DNA from 4 places in the Ochrobactrum sp. 19YEA23 genome. Region 2 is predicted to be linked to each of the others. Evidence: predicted binding sites of a transcription regulator. Region 2 holds the regulator's gene; each other region holds the start of a gene.
The links. The regulator PhoB, encoded in region 2, activates phosphate uptake and scavenging genes when phosphate is short. The targets are predictions, from matches to a motif close to TGTCATNNANCTGTCAT.

Region 1 (3,671 bases), 1.0 Mb from region 2:
GGTAACCCTCTTGCTTAAGAGCTTGCAATGCGGCTTGATGCGGTTCCCTTAAATCATACTTTTACAGGCGGCAGACGTGACATCGGAAGTTTTCGGACATGCGCCAGACGGGCAGGCGGTTCATCGGCTGACCATCTCCAACGGGCCGTTGACGGCCAAGATCATCACTTGGGGCGCGGCAATTCAGGATTTGCGCATGGCGGGCCATGATGCGCCGCTGGTGATCGGCTATCAGAATTTTGACGATTATCCCGCCCATTCGCCGCATCTGGGTGCAATTGCAGGCCGCTCGGCCAATCGCATTCGCGACGCGCATTTTGTGCTGGGCGGGAAGACCTATGAAGTCGAGGCGAACTATCTGGGACGCCATAACCTTCATGGCGGCAGCAAGGGACTCGGCAACCGTGTCTGGAAAGTCACCGGCAGCGGGGCGGATTATGTCACGCTGAGCACGGTTGCCGAAGATGGTGAAATGGGCTTTCCCGGCAATCTGAAGGTCAGCTGCACCTATATGCTCAATGGCAACGGTGCTTTGATCGTGCGGCTGGAAGCTGTGACTGATAAGCCAACGGTGTGTAACCTTCTGCATCACAGCTATTTCAATCTCGACGATGGCGGCGAAAGTGACATTCTCGACCATCAGCTGAAGATTCTCGCCGACGCCTATATGCCGGTCGATGAGGCGCTGATTCCAGACGGGCGCGTTCTGCCGGTCAAGGACACGGTGTTCGACTTCCGCGATTATCGCCCGATCCGCCATGCTGAAAACGGCAAGCAGGTCGAATATGACAGCAATTTCTGTCTTTCGGCTACACGTGTGCCGTTGCGTCTTTGCGCTTCCGTCAAGGGCGCGAAGTCGGGTGTTCGTATGGACGTGCTGACAACAGAGCCGGGTGTCCAGTTCTATGCGGGCAATACGATGGCTAATGATTGCATCGGCCTGACGGGTAAGCCTTACGGGAAACATGCGGGCTTCTGTCTGGAGCCGCAAATCTGGCCGGGTTCGCTTGAATATCCTTATTTCCCGCAGGCGATTCTGCGCCCGGGCGAAATCTACGCGCAGGAAAGTCGTTTCGCCTTCACGCGGGATTAGTTAGCATCACCCGGTATAAGCGGCGCGCGCCGTCTCCATGGGCGTGAGCGCGCCGCGTGTTTCTACGACACGGGCTGCAACGGCATGGGCCTTGTGTGCGGCTTCGACCGGCGAAAGTCCATCCATTCGCGCAACAAGATAAGCGCCGTTGAAGCTGTCACCGGCACCTGTGGTATCCACGGCATTGGCGAAAACGGAGGGAACCAGCGTCTGTTCGCCGTTGGCCGCGACCAGGGCCGGTTCCGTGCCGTCCTTGACGACAACTTCCTTCACACCAAGGCCGATAAGGCGTCCAGCACAGGCCTCGGCATTGGTGTCGCCGAAAAGCGCCTGTTCATCAGGGAAAGTCGGCAGGGCGATATCGGCAAGGCGCATTGCTTCGCTGATGATGTCCTGCGCGGCCTTGCGGTCCGGCCAGAGCTGGTAGCGGAAATTGGGATCGAAAGCGATCCGCGATCCCGCAGCGCGGCATTGCCGCAGCACGTCGAAGAATGTTTCGCGATGTTCCGGCAGGACGATTGCGATGGAAATCCCCGAAAAATAGATGATGTCGCGCCCGGAAAGGCTCTGTTCAAGCGCAGCCCGATCACTGGCAAGACGGCGCGCGGCGGCATCGCTGCGCCAATAGGTGAAGGAGCGTTCCGCACCGTTCAGCGTGATGGCATAAAGGCCCGGATGCACACCGGCGATCACAGGGCTATGCGCAATGCCGATGCCATTGGATGAGAAGAAAACGCGCTGTTTCTGCGAGAAATTGTCTTCGCCGAAAGCGCTCACATAATCGACCGGAAACGATCTGTCGGTCAGTGCGCGAACATACCAGGCGGTGTTCAGCGTATCGCCAGCAAAACCCATGCGCCACTGGTCGCCTTCGCCGCCCGAAAGCTCAATCATGCACTCGCCGATAGACGCGAAACCGCTCATCTTTTTCTCCTCAAATCGATTACAGACGCCTATACCAATTTTCTGTGATGTAAAATCGCTTTGTCAGTTGTCTTCCATCATTGTCATACAGGCTTTATCGACTTGCCACATTCGTTGTGTAACGATCCCGCGCCGCGCTACGGCGAGACACGTTCCAGACCAAGGATTTGAAATGCGTTATGCGATCTACTTCACGCCGCCTTCCAGCGATGCGCTTCTGAAGGTTGCGGCCAACTGGCTGGGGCGGAACGCCTTTAGCGGTGAGCCGGTCAAGCTGCCGGCGATTCGCTCGCTTGGCACGGAAGAGATTGCATCGCTGACCGATGAACCGCGTCGTTATGGTTTTCATGCCACGATGAAAGCGCCGTTTCGGCTGAATGACAATCAGACTGAAAGCGAACTCCTGTCGGCATTGATGCATTTCGCATCGTCGGTTGAACCCGTCATCATTCCACGTCTGAAGCTTCGGGCCATCGGGCCGTTCTTTGCGCTGGTGCCGCATGAACCGGTCACGGCCTTGAACCAGCTCGCCAATGATGTTGTCGTTGCGCTGGATCGTTTCCGCGCGCCGCTCAATGAAGCGGAAATTGCCAAGCGCCGTCCCGAACGCCTGAGCGAAGCACAGCGCCACAATCTGGAACGCTGGGGCTATCCATATGTTTTTGAAGAGTTCCGCTTCCACATGACCCTGACTGGTCCGGTTGCGGAAGGCGACCGCGCACGGATTGAGCGTCGGCTGGAAGAATTCTTCGCGCCGCTTCTCAACGATCCGGTCGAGGTTGCGAATCTCGCTTTGTTCGTGGAACCTGAGAAGGGCGCGCCCTTCGAGATTCATTCGCTGCATCCGCTGACGGGTGGAGCCACGAAGACGCGGACCCAGCGGGCAGTGGGGAGGCCTTGAGCGATGACCAGTGAAACTATCCTGCGTAACGCGCGTATCGTTCGCGCAGACGATGTCATCGAAGGTTCGATCAAGCTCGTTGACGGTCAGATTGCCGATATTGCCAGCGGGCCGTCATCAGTCGGCGAAGACATGGAAGGCGACTTCCTGACGCCGGGTCTGATCGAACTGCACACCGACCATCTCGAAGGGCATTATGCGCCGCGTCCCAAAGTGCGCTGGAACCCGATTGCCGCCGTGCAGGCGCATGATGCGCAGATTGCCGCTTCCGGCATCACCACCGTATTCGACGCCTTGCGCATCGGTCTGGATGACGATGCGCAGACCGGCATCGACGACATGCTGAAGCTTTCCACGGCAATAGCGGAAGGCCGTGCGGCGGGTCGGTTGCGTGCCGACCATTTCCTGCATATGCGCTGCGAGGTTTCCGCGCCGGATTGTCTTTCGGCCTTTGAACGTTTCGGCAGTCATCCGCTGATCAGACTGGTCTCACTGATGGACCATGCGCCGGGACAGCGGCAATTCACCAATCTAGATGCCTACAAGGCTTACTTTCTGGGCAAGAACAAGCTGTCGGAAGAAGAGTTCCGGATTTATTGCGAGCGCCGCGTTGGCCAGTCGCAGATTTATTCCGCCAAGACGCGCAAGGCGATTGCCGATCTGTGCCACGAACGCGGCGTGATCCTGGCAAGCCACGACGATGCGACGCTCGATCATGTTGCCGAAGCGCGTGAACAGGGCATTCGCGTTGCC
Region 2 (3,671 bases):
AGCAGGCCCTTTTCGATGTCAACCTGGATGTTCCGGAAAAGATGGTGACGGCGCTGATCGGTCCTTCCGGCTGCGGCAAGTCGACATTCCTTCGCTCGCTCAACCGCATGAACGACACGATTGAAGGTTGCCGCATCGGTGGCAAGATCACCCTCGACAATGAGGATATCTACGATCCGAAGATCGATGTGGTGGAACTGCGTGCCCGTGTGGGTATGGTGTTTCAGAAGCCGAACCCGTTCCCGAAGACGATCTACGAGAACGTGGCTTATGGCCCGCGCATTCACGGTCTGGCCCGCTCCAAGACCGATCTTGAAGAAATCGTCGTGACGAGCCTTCAGAAGGCCAGCCTGTTCGAGGAAGTGAAGGATCGCCTCCACGATGCGGGCACGGGTCTTTCCGGCGGTCAGCAGCAGCGCCTGTGCATTGCCCGTGCGATTGCGGTGAGCCCGGAAGTCATTCTGATGGACGAACCCTGCTCGGCGCTCGACCCGATTGCTACGGCAAAGGTGGAAGAGCTGATCGACGAACTGCGCCAGAACTACACCATCGTCATCGTCACCCACTCCATGCAGCAGGCGGCCCGTGTTTCGCAGCGCACCGCCATGTTCCATCTCGGCAATCTGGTCGAAGTGGGCGACACGGAAACGATGTTCACTGCGCCGACCGAAAAGCGCACGCAGGACTACATCACCGGACGCTTTGGCTAACAACGAGGGCGGGGGACAAGCCTCCCTTGCCCGCGGACTGCGCTAGCAAAAACAGAAGTGCGGCTTCCCCGCAATTTATATTACGAGGTCTACCATGCCGTCTCAGCATACCGTTCGTTCCTACGATGAGGAACTGAAGTTTCTCACCCACAAGATCGCCGAAATGGGCGGACATGCGGAACGTATGGTCGAACAGTCGGTCGCCGCTATCGTCAATGCAGACAACGCCCTTGCCCAGCGCGTCATTTCAGACGACCTGATCCTGGACGCCAGCGAACGCGAAATCGACGACAAGGCCGTGATGATCATCGCCAAGCGTCAGCCGATGGCTGTCGATCTGCGCGAGATTATCGGTTCGATCCGCATCTCCGCCGATCTGGAGCGCGTTGGCGATCTGGGCAAGAACATTGCCAAGCGCGTTGCCGCCGTTTCGGAGTCCCGCCAGCCGGTCAAGCTCTATCGCGGTCTTGAAACGCTGGCCGAACTGGCGCTGACCCAGCTCAAGGACGTGCTCGACGCCTATGCGTCGCGCTCGGTGCAGCAGATCAATATCGTGCGTGATCGCGACGATGAGATCGACGCCATGTACACCTCGCTGTTCCGCGAGCTGCTCACCTATATGATGGAAGATCCGCGCAATATTTCCGCCTGCACGCATCTTCTGTTCTGCGCCAAGAATATCGAGCGCATCGGCGACCATGCGACCAACATCGCGGAAACCGTCTATTACATCGTGACCGGCCTGCAGATGCCTGCCGAACGACCGAAAGAAGACCTGAGCCACGGCATCGTCGTGGATGAGGCACGCAAGCCCTGAGTAAGCGCTGCGTTTGGAGCACATCAGGACGGCTTTGCCGAAAGGAGCTCCAAATGCGGTGGAGAATGAGTGAATAGCGCGGCGGCACGCGGTCGATAGGGGGACGTGTATCTTCCGCTCGCTGGATTTTAATAGGGAATATTGGATGTCACAGGTACCCAAAATCGCTGTGGTGGAAGACGAAGAGGCGCTGAGCGTTCTGCTGCGCTACAATCTTGAGGCCGAAGGCTATCAGGTGGATACGATGCTACGCGGCGACGAGGCTGAAATCGCGCTGCGCGAGAACGTACCGGATCTTCTCATCCTCGATTGGATGCTTCCTGGCGTATCGGGCATCGAACTGTGCCGCCGTCTGCGCCAGTGGCCGGAGACGGAACGTTTGCCGGTCATCATGCTGACCGCCCGCGGTGAGGAAAGCGAACGCGTTCGCGGCTTGAGCGTCGGCGCCGACGATTATGTCGTAAAGCCGTTCTCGACGCCTGAGCTTCTGGCCCGCGTCAAGGCCATGCTGCGCCGCGCTAATCCAAGCCTGCTGTCGCATGTGCTGAAGGTGGGCGATCTGGTGCTCGACCGCCAGCAGCATCGTGTTTACCGCAAAGAAAAGGAAGTTCGTCTTGGACCGACGGAGTTCCGCCTGCTGGAATATTTCATGATGTCGCCGGGCCGCGTGTTCTCACGCAGCCAGCTTCTCGATGGTGTCTGGGGACCGGACATCTATGTCGATGATCGCACCGTCGACGTCCATGTCGGACGCCTGCGCAAGGCTATCAACTTGGGTCGCGCGCTTGATCCGATCCGCACGGTACGCGGCGCCGGTTATTCTTTCGGCTGATCGAACTTCAATAGAAACTGCTCTTCGAGCCCGTCTTTCGTGACCGAAAGGCGGGCTCGATCACTTTCAGACGTGCCCATTTTGCCAGTTGCCTGCTCCACCCGATTCGGTCAGATGAGGTGCTGAAAAGGCCAAAAATGGCCAATCTCACGGAATGTTACGTAGCTTGCATCAAAGTTGAAGGAACCGGCGCAGGACTTGCTAAAACAGTTACGCCGCAGATTTTCCCAACCGGATGAAGCAAGATATATCAAAATTTTACAGCAGTTGCGAATTAAGGCAGCGATGTGGCCTGTATTGAGGAACTATGATTTCCATCAAATCAAAGGTTTATCTCTTTTCTGTAGGTTCATTAAGAAATTATTAATAGTTTTGAATGGTTTGTGTGGGCAATTACGCTCGTGATTCGGGTTTCATTTGTGGCCGTTTCGATGGTTTCAGCAATTTCGGAATTTGACCCATTGCCTTTTTTTGGCCTAAAAATTCCAAAACCTTGAAGAAGACGAGCGACGGCAGGTTGTTTGATTTTTGATCTTCGCCTGCTTTGACTTGCACCGCAGCTAGACCCGTACCGGTCATTATTGGCCTTCGGATCGACTGCTTCAGTTAAGGGTCCTGAATATGAGACTGAGCCGTTGACGCGCGCTGGTAATTGGAAGCTGCCTGTATTGGCAGGACTGCTCGTAGCGCCCTTCGTAATGACGGGCTGCACGACGACCGGCACCACAGCCAAGACTGAGAAGACGGCGGCCGCAAGCCACGTCAAGTCGGTTAACGGCGTCAAGACCTATACCTACACGGCGAGGGACAAGGAGTGCCTCGAGCGCGCAATGTTCTTCGAATCGAACCGTTCCAGCCCTGATGGTCTGATGGCTGTCGGTACGGTCGTCATGAACCGCCTCGCATCGGGCCGTTATCCGGATACTATTTGTGGCGTTGTCGGTCAGAAGAACCAGTTCGCACCGGGCGTTCTCAGCCGCAGGATGGAATCGGGCAAGCTGCCCGACGTTCAGGCAGCTGCTGACGCCGTGCTGAAGGGCCAGCGCCATCCAAAGCTGAAGAACGCCATGTTCTTCCACACGGCTGGTCTGTCATTCCCGTATAACAACATGCATTACGTGCTGGTTGCCGGCGGTAATTCATTCTACGAGAAGCGCAACCGCGACGGCTCGTTGCAGAACCCGGTGCCGCAGGAGCCATACAATCTGGCTCTCGCCTATTCGCCGCAGTCGCCATCCACGCCGCAAGATCCGTCTTATGACGTGACGCTGCCACAGGCCGGTCCAGTGCCGGAAGCAGCGCCCACCGTACA
Region 3 (3,671 bases), 280 kb from region 2:
GCCCTTGCGGCTGGCGCTGATGATAATCGGCATGCTGCTTGCAACAGCCGCAGATGTTTTGACTCCGCTCTATTCGGGGCGGCTGGTCGATGCGCTTTCGCTTGGCAATAACGGCGCATGGGATGCCGCCATTCAGGCGCTTGTCGTGCTGCTGGCGCTGGGCGCGCTGGCGCTGATCACCCGCCAGCTGACCTTCTATGTCATCACCGACTTCACTTTGAAGATCATGAGCGACATGGCGGCAAGTTCGTTCCACAAGTTGCAGCGGTTTTCGACCGACTGGCACGCCAATGCCTTTGCCGGATCAACGGTCCGCAAGGTTTCGCGCGCCATGTGGGCGCTCGATCTGCTCAATGACACGCTGATCATCGCCCTGCTGCCGTCAATCCTGATGCTGGTTGGCTCGGTTGCGTTGCTGTCGTGGTACTGGCCGCTGATGGGCTTGTTGGTTGCCATCGGCTCTGTGCTGTTCATCGTCTGCACGATTGTGATTTCGCTTGGCTTTGTTGCGCCTGCCGCAACACTGGCCAATAGCTGGGATACGCGCATGGGCGGCTCGCTGGCCGACGCCATCTCCTGCAACGCTGTCGTGAAGGCATTCGGCGCGGAAAGCCGTGAAGATGTTCGTCTTTCGAAAGTCGTCACCAAGTGGCGCAGCCGCACGCGCCGTACCTGGCTGATCGGCACGCTGAACGGCTTCATTCAGGGCGCAAACCTTCTGGTCATGCGCGGCGTTGTCATTGCCTTTGCGCTCTATCTCTGGAGCCAGGGCAAGGCCACGGCAGGCGATATCACCTTCGTTTTGACGGCATTCTTCATGCTGCAGGGCTATCTGCGCGATGTCGGCATGCATATCCGCAACCTGCAACGGTCGGTCAACGACATGGAAGAACTGGTCGATATCGAGGCACAGCCCTACGGCATTGCCGACAGGTCTGGCGCTACCGCGATCAAGATCGGTGCGGGCGAGATCACCTTCGATCACGTCACGTTCCATTATGGCAACCATGAAGACCCGCTTTACCGCGACTTCTCGGTTAAGATCGATGCAGGCGAACGGGTTGGCCTTGTCGGCCATTCCGGCTCTGGCAAGACCACCTTCGTGAAGCTGATCCAGCGGCTTTACGACGTCACTGACGGCGCCATCCGCATTGACGGCCAGAACATCGCTGAAGTCACCCAGGCGTCGCTGCGGTCGCAGATCGCCATCGTGCAGCAGGAACCGATCCTGTTTCACCGCACGCTGGCCGAGAACATCGCCTATGCCCGCCCCGGCGCAACACAGGCCGAGATTGAGGAAGCGGCACGCCTTGCCAGCGCGCATGACTTCATCACCCGGTTGCCGAAGGGCTATGCGACGCTGGTGGGTGAACGCGGCGTGAAGCTGTCGGGTGGTGAACGCCAGCGCGTGGCCATTGCCCGGGCGTTTCTGGCCAATGCGCCGGTTCTGATCCTCGACGAGGCGACGTCCAGCCTCGACTCGGAATCGGAAGTGCTGATCCAGCAGGCGATGGAACGCCTGATGATCGGGCGCACCACGCTCGTCATTGCTCACCGGCTTTCGACGGTGCGCGCACTCGACCGGCTGCTTGTCTTCGACAAGGGACAGATCATCGAGGAAGGCGACCACGATGCGCTGATCCGCAAGCCGGGCGGCATCTACCGCCGTCTGTTCGAACGGCAGGCGCTGGAGCTGACGAAGGGTCTCGAAGACGTCATTTGAGGCACGCTATAACCAGAATACTTTCACCGCCTAAAGAACAGGGCCGGAATCACTTCCGGCCCTATTTTTATTGGGCTTTTTCTATTCATTGCGCGTTCAGATCACGTCCGGTATCACCTGCCGCTCAACCGTGGCTTGACATTTCCATGACAGAAATGTGACACGAAATTTCTCATATTTAGAAATGGTAGCGGGTAAGAGATGTCTGGAGTAGTGGAAAACGCGGGCGAACGCCGCTGGAGCGATGCGGCCATTTTCGGCGCTTCGCATGTCTCGTGGCCTGTGCGCTTTGTCTGGGTCGCGCTTGCTTCCATCGTCCTGTCCGTTCTGCTCGTCTTCTCCGTTGAATGGATTTTCCGCGGTTCGTTTGCTGAAACCGTTGAGTTTTTCCGCACCCCGCACAAGCCTGCATGGACGACTGTTGCCTTCTTCGTTGTGGTGCTGACCGCCAGCGATGCGCTTTTCGGGCGCATCCATTACGGGCTTTTTGTGGTCGGGCCGCTGGCGCTGATCGCTGCCGCGACGGCGCGCGAAAAAAGCCTTTATCTCGGCGACCCGCTCTATCCGAGCGATTTTCTCTATGCCCGCCAGATCGTCGACCTGCTGCCGCTTCTGGTGCGCGAGCGCCCGTGGAGCGCTGTCGGCATCACCCTCCTCCTGATCGCCAGTGCCGCGCTGCTCATTGCCGCCAGCCTTTTCTGGTGGCGTCGCTTCGACCGTATTCCCTGGAAAGGCCGCGCACTTCGTCTGGCCTTTGCGCTGCCTTTGCTCGCCTGGTTCGCCTTCATTTCCGACTATGCCAGTTTCTCGCTGGCCCGCGACCGCCTGCGCGTTCTGCCCATCATGTGGGACCAGAAGGAAAATTACGCGCATAACGGGTTCACCATGGCCTTCATTTTGAACGTGCCAATGGCAACCGTCTTCGCGCCGGAAGGCTATTCGCCCGAAACAATTGCGTCGATTGAACCACCTGCACAGCTCATTCCGGCAGCACTTGATACCGGCAAGCCCGACGTCATCATGATCATGAGCGAGTCTTTCTGGGACCCGACCCGCCTGCCGGGCGTCGCCTTCAGCGCCGATCCGATCCCGACCGTGCGTGCGGAACAATCCGGCTATGTGTTCTCGCCGGAATTCGGTGGCATGACCGCCAATGTCGAGTTTGAAGCTCTGACCGGTTTTTCCAAGGCATTCCTGCCTTCGGGCAGTATTCCGTACCAGCAATATATTCGCCGCCCACTGCCTTCGCTTGCAAGCTTCTTCAAGGAACAGGGCTATGCGACGCGGGCGATCCACCCCTATCGGCAATGGTTCTGGAACCGCGGTCCCGTCTATGAAAACATGGGATTTGACAAGTTCATGTCAGAAGAAAACATGCCGCCGCTGGAAAAGCGCGGTGCGCTTGCTTCGGACGATGCGCTGACCACCGAGATCATTCGCGAGGCTGACGAGCAGCAGGACCCGTTCTTCTTCTTCGCCGTTTCGCTGCAGGGCCATGGCCCCTATGAGGCCAACCGTTATCCGGATTCCAGGCTCGATGTACAGACCGACGCCAGCGAAGCTGTGCGCCAGTCGATCCGCAGCTATTCGCAAGGCGCGATGGATGCCGATGCAAGCCTTGCACGCCTGATGGACTGGGCGTCGAAGCGCGAACGCGAGACCATTCTGGTGTTCTTCGGCGATCACCTGCCGCCGCTCGGCCCCGTCTATACCGAAACCGGCTTCATGCAGGATCGCGTCGCAAGCCGCATTGCGCCCGCCGCCGACATGCTTCTCCAGCATGAAACACCGCTCGTGCTATGGTCGAACAAGCGCGGCGCGGAACGCAGCACCGGCACGATCAGCCCGGCTTTCCTGCCGATGCAGATCCTCGAAATGGCCGGAATGCAGCATCCCTATTACACCGGCTTCCTGCGCCAGTTGCACGACCAGTATCGCATTGTTGATG
Region 4 (3,671 bases), 150 kb from region 2:
CCGAAGGCTGACGACAATTTTGCCAAATTCGCCGATGATCCGAGCGTGCTGGCGCTGTCGTTCCACGTCAATTACTGGGATTATATGGGGTGGCGCGACACACTTGCCACCCAGGATAATACCGACCGGCAGAATGCCTATCGCAATTCCTTCAACGCACGCATGATCTATACGCCGCAGGCCATCATCAATGGCCGCGCGGAGGTCAACGGTCGCGATGCAGGCGCTATCAATGCACAGATTGCAGCCGACAAGCTGACTGTACCTGTTGCGATCAACCGTCTTGACGATGGCCGTCTGTCCATCGAAATCGGTGCTGGCGAGAAGCCAAAAGTGCCGGTGCATGTGGTTCTGTTCTATTTCCGCGATGCGGTGACCATACCGATCACCGAGGGCGAGAATGCCGGTCAGGATATCACCTACCGAAACACGGTCAGCGAGATCAACACGATCGGCATGTGGGACGGCAAGGCGCTGAAAATCGAACTCCCCGCTTCCGAGTTGAAGCGGAAGGATGTTTCCGGTTGCGCGGTGATTCTGCAGGAAACCCGGGACGACAATTCCCTTGGGCGCATCCATGGCGCTGCCATGTTCAAGGAAAAAGCGCCAGTCGGCCTCTGACCGCGGCTGTTTCAGCACAAACCATAGTCTTCAAATCCGGCAGCATTGTCGGATGTCGAACATAGTCGTCACTTTTCGGGAAGGGCATCAGTCTCGGAGGTATGGAAGACCGTATCAGTGTTGCGGCTCGGTCGGACGAAGAAGGTTGGTTCGGCTCGGGCAGTCCTTTGGGCGGGGGGCTTGGGGTCGGACATACCCGAACCGAACCGTCTCAGGCAACACGTGGATGCTGAAGCCATAATCAGGCTGGAATGCGAAGCTGACAAGGCGAAAATGTGTTCGACGATCACCATTCCAGACAGACTTTCGTTTTTCGTGAACAACTAATGCACGATCAGACAGGCACCGAATCTGGCGTTTTATGAGGGATATCCCGGTCAATTGAACCGCCAGACCACCGCCCGCACTTGAATTTGTTTCACAAAAGCATCACCCTGCTGTCATGCGTTTCGTTGCGGCGAAGACGCGCCTGCCGCTTCGCCACCCACAGGGCTGAAAGGAAGGACATGGATATTTCAAGCGCAGCAAGTGAGGATTCATCATCCTCGTCCAACGCATCCGCGTCGCCAAAGGTCGTCTCACTCGACCGCGCCAGACCGACCCCCTCCACCATCAGTTTCGACCGGCATGAACTGGGCAAGATCCTGAACATCTATGGCCGCATGGTCGCCGCCGGGGCATGGCGTGACTACGCCATCGACCATTTGAGTGACCGGGCCGTCTTTTCCATCTTCCGGCGCGCCAGCGAGGTTCCGCTGTTCCGCATCGAGAAGAATCCCAAGCTCGCCCAGAAACAGGGCGCTTACGCGGTCATTGCAGCAAGCGGGCTGATCATGAAGCGCGGCCATGAGCTGGAACGTGTGCTGCGCGTTTTCGACAAGAGCCTGAAACTAGTCGAGGCCTGACCCGTCGACGCGCTCAGGATGAGGATAGTGGCATTTTGCCCGGTTCAAGCGTGCGCCCGCCATTGAGCGGCAACTGCATCAGCACCGTATCCAGCCAGCGCCCGTGCTTGAAGCCTGAACCCTCGATCCGTCCGCAATGCTGGAAGCCCAGGCTTTCATGCAGCCGCACGGAACCGATATTGTTCTCACCATCGCCGATGACAGCCAATAGCTGCCTGAAACCCAGTACCGTTACCCGTTCGATCAGTTCGCGCAGGAGAAGCTTGCCGACGCCCTTATTCTTGGCCTCTGGCGCGATATAGATCGAATCCTCCGCAAGCCAGCGATAGGCCGGTCTGGTGCGGAAATAGCTGGCATAGGCATAGCCCAGCACCACACCGTTCTCTTCCGCAATCAGAATTGGGAAACCCTGCTCGACAAAGCCCTCAAAGCGCTGTCGCAAATCTTCACGCGACGGCGGCTCAACCTCATAAGACCCGGAACCGTTCAGCACGGCTTCGGTATAGATCGCAGTGATGGCATCAATATCGGTGGGACGAAAATCGCGAACGACAGGCATGAGACAGAACCGGAGAAATGATTTTACACATTTCCAGAATGCATCATGAAACCGTCAGACAAAAGCAAAAAGGGCAGCGTTTCCGCTGCCCTTTCGCATTCCAGCTTCTTCTGTTGATTAGTTACGGTTGCCCATGAACTGCAGCAGGAAGGTGAACATGTTGATGAAGTCGAGGTAGAGACGCAGCGCGCCCATCACGACCTTGCGGCCCTGCGTATCCGAAGCATCGCCTTCGTAATACATTTCCTTGATCGACTGCGTGTCGTAGGCGGTGAGGCCTGCGAAGATCAGAACGCCGATCACCGAGATTGCAAACTGCAATGCCGAGGAGCCGAGGAAGATATTGACGACCGAAGCCAGGATCAGGCCGAACAGGCCCATGATCAGGAACGAGCCCATAGCGGACAGGTCACGCTTGGTCGTATAGCCGTAGAGCGACAGCGCACCGAAGGACGCAGCCGTCACGAAGAAGGTGCGAACGATGCTCTGGCCGGTGAAGACCAGGAAGATCGACGACAGCGACAGGCCGACGAGAGCTGCATAGCCCCAGAAGACGGCGTTAGCGGTCGAGACCGAAAGACGTTCGATGCGGAAGCTCAGGAAGAACACTGCCGCCAGCGGCGCAAGCATCACCACCCAGCGCAGCGGCGAGGTGTAGAGCGCGACGCCAAGGCCCGTGAGCATCTTGCCGTTAGCAAGCTGCGCGACGGCTGCGGACGGGTCCGTCGTCGTTGCGAGTGCCGCAACGGCGAATGCAGCAAGGCCGGTAACGGCCAGGCCGATAGCCATCATGTTATAGACGCCCAGCATATAGCTGCGCAGACCCTGATCGATGCCTGCATCGGCGCGAGCGCCGCCTACCGGCCTCTGCTGCGCCTGAATATTGCGAAAGTCAGCCATGACTTAAATCCTCTTGCCATGTCCCGTCCGGTGTCGGGGCGCTCATTCCGGCGAGCCGCCGCCAGGCGCCGCTGGCGGGACTCCAGCATGCCTGCCTGACATTATGGGGATTATGGCCCTCACGTACAAGTACCGCCTGTAAAAAAACGCGAGGGTCACGGCGAAAAACCGAACCGCATTCTCCATACGATCCAATGGCTTATGCTTTTTGAGCCCTCCACATTACAAATCGCTCATATAGTCCGGAGCACTTGTGCAGGCTTCTGGCCCAGCACGCGCCATGTACCGGCCAATCCGAAACCGACCGTCAGCACCAGCGCAACCGCCACGGTCATCAGCGCCACATCAGGCAGGAAGCTCGCCTTGAGCTTCATGATTTCCACCACGACATACCAGCCAGCCGCACTGCCGGCGGCAAGTGCAAAAAGGGCTGTCGCGAGACCGAGCAGCATATATTCCATGACATAGGCTGCGATCAGCGTGCCGCGTGTGGCCCCCAGCGTCTTCAGGACGACAGCATCGTGCACCCGGGCGCGGTTGCCCGCAGCCAGCGCACCGCCCAGCACCAGAACCGAAGCGGCAAGCGCAATGGAAGCCGCAGCGCGAATGGCCGTCGCCAGCTGACTGATGAGATCGTTGGCGACATTCAGCGCATCGGTCACGCTGACGGTCGTGACAGCGGGCCA

Region 1: a site for PhoB is predicted at 2,099-2,115, ahead of QBD01_RS06255 (DUF1045 domain-containing protein). Genes of this name have one in related genera too.
Region 3: a site for PhoB is predicted at 1,870-1,886, ahead of QBD01_RS02640 (LTA synthase family protein). Genes of this name have one in related genera too.
Region 4: a site for PhoB is predicted at 1,049-1,065, ahead of QBD01_RS02100 (DUF2794 domain-containing protein). Genes of this name have one in related genera too.

Annotation. Positions count from the first base shown of each region.
Region 1 is NZ_JASAMQ010000001.1:1,333,048-1,336,718, forward strand. It holds gene QBD01_RS06245 (aldose epimerase family protein) at 77-1,093, shown strand; gene QBD01_RS06250 (sugar kinase) at 1,100-2,017, opposite strand; gene QBD01_RS06255 (DUF1045 domain-containing protein) at 2,190-2,918, shown strand; gene QBD01_RS06260 (alpha-D-ribose 1-methylphosphonate 5-triphosphate diphosphatase) at 2,922-3,671, shown strand, end outside.
Region 2 is NZ_JASAMQ010000001.1:305,125-308,795, forward strand. It holds gene pstB (phosphate ABC transporter ATP-binding protein PstB) at 1-710, shown strand, start outside; gene phoU (phosphate signaling complex protein PhoU) at 805-1,527, shown strand; gene phoB (phosphate regulon transcriptional regulator PhoB) at 1,673-2,359, shown strand; gene QBD01_RS01405 (hypothetical protein) at 2,753-2,938, opposite strand; gene QBD01_RS01410 (cell wall hydrolase) at 2,995-3,671, shown strand, end outside.
Region 3 is NZ_JASAMQ010000001.1:587,113-590,783, reverse strand. It holds gene QBD01_RS02645 (ABC transporter ATP-binding protein) at 1-1,723, shown strand, start outside; gene QBD01_RS02640 (LTA synthase family protein) at 1,925-3,671, shown strand, end outside.
Region 4 is NZ_JASAMQ010000001.1:457,732-461,402, reverse strand. It holds gene QBD01_RS02105 (thioredoxin family protein) at 1-621, shown strand, start outside; gene QBD01_RS02100 (DUF2794 domain-containing protein) at 1,128-1,526, shown strand; gene QBD01_RS02095 (N-acetyltransferase family protein) at 1,540-2,085, opposite strand; gene QBD01_RS02090 (Bax inhibitor-1/YccA family protein) at 2,203-2,985, opposite strand; gene QBD01_RS02085 (ABC transporter permease) at 3,219-3,671, opposite strand, start outside.